2 regions of the Streptomyces sp. NPDC058470 genome follow, and region 1 is predicted to be linked to the other one. Evidence: riboswitches for the same ligand, from Rfam matches in the RefSeq annotation. Region 1 holds a riboswitch; the other holds the start of a gene.
What was found. Region 1 has a riboswitch for thiamine pyrophosphate ahead of thiC (phosphomethylpyrimidine synthase ThiC). Riboswitches for the same ligand answer to the same signal wherever they lie in the genome.

Region 2: linked by a shared signal. The riboswitch ahead of ACFWP7_RS09915 (thiamine ABC transporter substrate binding subunit) and the one ahead of thiC (phosphomethylpyrimidine synthase ThiC) in region 1 are both predicted to bind thiamine pyrophosphate.

The regions. Positions count from the first base shown of each region.
Region 1 is NZ_JBHXMF010000016.1:128,991-132,176, forward strand. Features, by position in the region: gene thiC (phosphomethylpyrimidine synthase ThiC) at 140-1,963, opposite strand; TPP riboswitch at 1,956-2,112, opposite strand; gene ACFWP7_RS14640 (YibE/F family protein) at 2,184-3,186, shown strand, end outside.
Region 2 is NZ_JBHXMF010000010.1:72,016-75,201, forward strand. Features, by position in the region: gene ACFWP7_RS09910 (ABC transporter permease) at 1-161, opposite strand, end outside; gene ACFWP7_RS09915 (thiamine ABC transporter substrate binding subunit) at 137-1,228, opposite strand; TPP riboswitch at 1,308-1,426, opposite strand; gene rlmN (23S rRNA (adenine(2503)-C(2))-methyltransferase RlmN) at 1,475-2,581, opposite strand; gene ACFWP7_RS09925 (phosphatidate cytidylyltransferase) at 2,695-3,186, opposite strand, start outside.

The DNA.
Region 1 (3,186 bases):
CGGCCGTGACCGCGCTCAACCTCCAACCGCCCGAGCTCGCCGGCTACATGCTCGAGCACGTCGCAGCCTGCGGAGCCCGCCAGCCGGGCAGTGCACCGGACCTGTCCCAACAGCCCCGGCGCACTGCCCGCGTTCCCAGTCAGTCAGCCAGCGGCAGATACACCCGGTTCCCGCTCGCCGCGAACTCCTTCGACTTCTGCAGCATCCCCTCGGCGACCTCCTCGGCGGAGGCCCCCGCGGCCGCCGTACCGCCGAACTGCTCCGTGATGCTGTGGCTGATCTTCATGGAGCAGAACTTCGGCCCGCACATGGAGCAGAAGTGGGCCGTCTTGGCGGGCTCGGCCGGGAGGGTCTCGTCGTGGAACTCCCGTGCCGTGTCGGGGTCGAGGGCCAGGTTGAACTGGTCCTCCCAGCGGAACTCGAAACGGGCGTCGGACAGCGCGTCGTCCCATACCTGCGCACCTGGGTGCCCCTTGGCGAGGTCGGCTGCGTGGGCGGCGATCTTGTAGGTGATGACGCCGGTCTTGACGTCGTCACGGTTGGGCAGGCCCAAGTGTTCCTTGGGCGTGACATAGCAGAGCATGGCCGTGCCCCACCAGGCGATCATCGCGGCACCGATGCCGGAGGTGATGTGGTCGTACGCCGGAGCGACGTCCGTCGTCAGCGGGCCGAGCGTATAGAACGGAGCTTCATCACAGATCTCCTGCTGAAGGTCGATGTTCTCCTTGATCTTGTGCATCGGGACATGTCCCGGGCCCTCGATCATGGTCTGAACGTTGAAACGCTTCGCGATCGTGTTGAGTTCCCCGAGCGTCCTCAACTCCGCGAACTGCGCCGCGTCGTTGGCGTCCGCGATCGACCCCGGCCGCAGCCCGTCCCCGAGCGAGTACGTGACGTCGTACGCGGCGAGAATCTCGCACAGCTCCTCGAAGTTCTCGTAGAGGAAGCTCTCCTGGTGGTGGGCCAGGCACCACGCCGCCATGATCGAGCCGCCGCGCGAGACGATGCCGGTCTTGCGGTTCGCGGTGAGCGGTACGAACGGCAGGCGCACGCCCGCATGGACCGTCATGTAGTCCACGCCCTGTTCGGCCTGCTCGATGACCGTGTCCTTGTAGGTCTCCCAGGTCAGCTCCTCGGCGCGGCCGTCCACCTTCTCCAAGGCCTGGTAGAGCGGCACGGTGCCGATCGGCACGGGGGAGTTGCGCAGTACCCACTCACGGGTGGTGTGGATGTTGCGGCCGGTGGACAGGTCCATGACCGTGTCCGCGCCCCACTTCGTGGCCCAGGTCATCTTGTCCACCTCCTCCTCGATGGAGGAGGTCACCGCGGAGTTGCCGATGTTCGCGTTGACCTTCACCAGGAACCGCTTGCCGATGATCATCGGCTCGATCTCCGGATGGTTGACGTTCACGGGCAGCACCGCGCGACCGGCGGCGATCTCCTCGCGTACGACCTCGGCGGCGACGTTCTCGCGAACCGCCACGAACTCCATCTCAGGTGTGATCTCACCGCGCCGGGCGTACGCGAGCTGTGTCACGGCTTGTCCGGAGCGGCCCCGGCGCGGCTGGCGCGGCCGCCCCGGGAAGACCGCGTCGAGGTTACGGAGGCCGCCGCGCGGTGAGGTGTGCTTGATCCCGTCGTCCTCGGGACGGATCGGGCGGCCCGCGTATTCCTCGGTGTCGCCGCGGGCGATGATCCAGTTCTCACGCAGCGGTGCCAGACCCCTGCGTACGTCGGTGTCGACGGTCGGATCGGTGTACGGGCCGGAGGTGTCGTACAGCGTGACGGACTGGCCGTTGGTGAGGTGTACCTGACGGACCGGCACCCGCAGATCGGGGCGCGAACCCTCGACGTACGCCTTGTGCCAGCCGATGGACTGCCCGGCCCCGTCGTTCTGGGCAGGGGAAGAAGCCCCGTCCGTCTGGCTGGAGGCAGGCGTACCTACTACGTCCTTGTTGGTCATGAGACCTACTCCCTACGCCGGCATTACCCGGTAACAGGTTCGGCGGTCGACGCAGCGGATTCCGTCTGCCGATGTTTCATGTGAAACATCGCTGAGACGAAGGTCAGCGCCCTCTCAGCCCGGTGCTCCGAGCTCCCGCGTGTGCAAAGGTGCCTCCACGCTAGCGTCACATCGGGCGCGCTGAACAGTGGGCCCCGTCCGTTCTTGCGATGATCGGTCGGTGACCACGATGCAGCAGCCCCCTATTCCGCCGTCCGAGCCGCCGCACGGACATGGCCCCGGCGACGGTCACGGGCACGGCAGCGGCCACGACCAAGGGCACGGACCGGGTGGCGGCAGAGGGCGCGGCGACGTCCCGGGGCCGGGCGGTGGGCACGGGCCGGGTGGCGGCCACGGGCCTGGTGGCGGGCAGGGGCCGGGCGGTGGGCAGGGGGCCGGTGGGTGGCATGGGCCCGGTGACGGCCCGGGACCAGGCGGCGGGCAGGAGCCTGGCGGCGGCCACGGGGCTGGTGGCGGCCAGGGGTCCGGCGACAGCCACGGCCATTCCCACAGTCACAGCCATGGCCCCGCCGCCCCCGTCTCCAAGCATCTGCGCAAGGTCATCGGCGCGGTGCTGATCCCGTTCGCCGCCGCGGTCGTCGTGGGGCTCGTGGTGCTCTGGCCCGGCGGCGCACCGGGGCACGAGCGCACCGGCGTCGGTTTCGACCGGCAGACCCAGCAGGCGACGGTCACCAAGATCGACCAGGTGGACTGCGATTCTGTGAACGCCTCGGGGGAGACCCCGACCGGCGACACCTCCACCGCCGAGGGCTCCTCGGCACAGCAGCAGGCGACGGGCGACTGCAAGAAGGCGACGATCAGGGTCGACACCGGCAGCGACAAGGGCCGTACCTTCACCGAGATCGTCCAGCCGGACCAGTCACGCCAGTTGCACCAGGGCGAGAAGGTCGTGGTCGCGTACGAGCCCTCCGCGCCCAAGGACTTGCAGTACTCGGTCAGCGACGTGAACCGCAGGATCCCGATGGCGGTGCTCGCCGGGATCTTCGCGCTGATCGTCGTGGGCGTGGGCCGGCTGCGCGGCGTCATGGCTCTGGTCGCACTGGCCGTCAGCTTCATGATCCTGACGTTCTTCATCCTGCCCGCGATCCTGCAGGGCTCGAACCCGCTGGTCGTGGCGGTCGTCGGAGCCAGCGCCATCATGCTGATCGCGCTCTACATGTGCC
Region 2 (3,186 bases), on a different contig from region 1:
CCGTCGACCTTGAGGCCGCGGGCCACGATCGCCGCCACGGGGTAGGCGAAGAAGACGCCGAAGAACGCGACCGGCAGGGCCATCAGCCCGAGCCGCGCCGCGCCTGGCCGACGGGACTTTCTTCGCGCCCGGGGCGTTACTTCAGTACGAGTGAGGTCCACGACTTGACCCACTGGTCACGGTTCTCGGCGATCTTGGTGGGGGCCATGGTCTCGGGGTCCTTGGCCTGCGGCCCGAACTCCGTGAACTCGGTCGGCACCTTTGCGCCCTCCACCACCGGGTAGACGAACATGTTCAGCGGCATGTCGTCCTGGAACTGCTTGGTGATCAGGAAGTCGATGAGCGCCTCGCCGCCCTTGGTGTTCTTCGCGTTGCTCAGCAGCCCCGCGTACTCGACCTGCCGGAAGCAGGTGCCGGTCGCGACGCCGGTCGGCGCGGTCGTCGGCTTCGGGTCGGCGTAGATGACCTCGGCGGGCGGCGAGGAGGCGTAGGAGACGACGAGCGGCCGGTCCGCCTTGGCCTTCTTGCCGCCCGCGGACCCGGAGAAGTCCTCGTTGTACGCCTGCTCCCAGCCGTCGACGACCTCGACGCCGTTGGCCTTGAGCTTCGTCCAGTAGTCCTGCCAGCCGTCGTCCCCGTACTTCGCCGCGGTCCCGAGCAGGAAGCCGAGGCCGGGCGAGGAGGTGGAGGCGTTCTCGGTGACGAGCAGGTTCTTGTACTCGGGCTTGATCAGATCGTCGAAGGACCGCGGCGGCGTCAGCTTGTGCTCGCTGAAGTAGGCCTTGTCGTAGTTGACGCAGATGTCGCCCGTGTCGATGGGCGTCACCCGGTGCTTGTCCTGGTCGACCCGGTACTCCGGGAGGATCTGGTCCGAGCCCTTGGCGTCGTACGACTGGAAGAGCCCGTTGTCGAGCGCGCGGGACAGCAGGGTGTTGTCGACGCCGAAGAAGACGTCGCCCTGCGGGTTGTCCTTGGTGAGGATCGCCTTGTTGACGGCCTGCCCCGCGTCGCCGTCCTTGAGGACCTTGACCGTGTACCCGGACTCCTTCTCGAAGGCGCTCAGCACGTCCTTGGAGTAGGCGAAGGAGTCATGGCTGACGAGAGTCACCGTCTTGGAGTCACCACCGCTCCCGGAACCGGAGTCGGTCGAGCCGCACGCGGAGAGCGTGACGAGCCCCAACCCCACACCGACAGCGACGACGGCCGTGATCGTCTTCTTCTTGTTCACTGAATTCCTCCTGGGATGACCAGGAAGAGACGCGGCCCTGCCCGGGAACCTCTGACAGTTCCCGGGCAGGGCGCAACAGCTTGAGTATTGACCGAACTTCCTACCCAGAATGACCTGGGCAAGGTTCTGAGGGTCTGCGGCCCGCCGGTGACCCGGCTACCGCACTCTCAGCGCTGTGGCGCTCCCCTGTCGGAATATGAAGATGTAGGTACCTAAGGATGCACGTACGCAGCCATGTTGCCCAGGTTACCGCTCGGTGGCCGCGAGCTGACCGCACGCCCCGTCGATCTCCTGACCACGGGTGTCCCGAACGGTGACCGGCACCCCGTGGGCCGCGATCGCCTCGACGAACGCCTTCTCGTCCTCGGGCCGCGAGGCGGTCCACTTCGAACCCGGCGTCGGGTTCAGCGGGATGAGGTTGACATGCACGGGCTTGCCCTTGAGCATCCGCCCGAGCCGGTCACCACGCCAGGCCTGGTCGTTGATGTCCCTGATCAGCGCGTACTCGATGGAGAGCCGACGCCCGGACTTCGCCGCGTACTCCCAGCCGGCGTCCAGCACCTCCCGCACCTGCCACCGCGTGTTCACGGGTACGAGGGTGTCGCGCAGCTCGTCGTCGGGCGCGTGCAGGGAGATGGCGAGGCGGCACTTGAAGCCCTCGTCGGAGAACCGGTTGATCGCCGGGACGAGCCCGACGGTCGACACGGTGATGCCCCGCTGCGAGAGGCCGAGCCCGTCGGGCTCGGGGTCGGTCAGCGCGCGGATCGCCCCGACCACCCTCTTGTAGTTGGCCAGCGGCTCACCCATCCCCATGAAGACGATGTTGCTGAGCCGCGACGGACCACCCGGGATCTCGCCGTCCCGAAGCGCCCGCATGCCATCGACGATCTGGTGCACGATCTCACCGGTGGAGAGGTTCCGGTCGAGCCCGGCCTGCCCGGTCGCGCAGAACGGGCAGTTCATGCCGCACCCGGCCTGCGAGCTGATGCACATGGTCACCCGGTCCGGATACCGCATCAGCACGGACTCGACGAGCGTGCCGTCGAACAGCCGCCACAAGGTCTTGCGGGTGGTCTCCTGGTCGGTCGACAGATGCCGCACGACCGTCATCAGCTCGGGAAGCAACGCCTCCTGAAGCTTCCCGCGCGAGGCGGCCGGGATGTCCGTCCACTCCGCGGGGTCGTGCGCGTACCGCGCGAAGTAGTGCTGCGACAGCTGCTTGGCACGAAACGGCTTCTCACCGATCGCGGCAACCGCTTCCTTACGCTCAGCGGGCGTGAGATCGGCAAGATGCCGCGGCGGCTTCTTGGCTCCGCGCGGGGCGACGAATGTGAGTTCTCCGGGCTTAGGCATGGCCGTACCAGTGTCGCAGACATACGGAGAGGGACTCGCCGCCCTGTGGACAACGAGCCCCTCACCGACAAACCCGCACGTCAGCGACGTACAGACGCACCCGTCACCGCAGGTCAGCCCGACCCGACGAAGATCACCAACAGCAGCCACACCACCGGAGCCGTGGGCAACAGCGAGTCCAGCCGGTCCATGATCCCGCCGTGGCCCGGCAGCAGCGTGCCCATGTCCTTGATGCCCAGGTCCCGCTTGATCATGGACTCGCCGAGGTCGCCGAGCGTGGCGCTGGCGGCGACCGCGAGGCCCAGGAGCAGGCCCTGCCACCAGGTGCCGTCGTCGATCAGGAACTCCATGCACAGCGCACCCGCGGCCATCGCGAAGGTGACCGCTCCGACCAGGCCCTCGCGGGTCTTGCCGGGGCTGATGCGCGGCGCCAGCTTGTGCTTGCCGAAGCGCCAGCCGATCGCGTACGCGCCCGTGTCACTGACCACGGCGAGCAGCAGGAACGTGAGCACCCGCCATGAGCCGTCGTCGGCCGCGAGCATCAGCGCGACGAACGTGGCCAGGAACGGGATGTAGAAGGCCGCGAACACACCGGCCGTGACGTC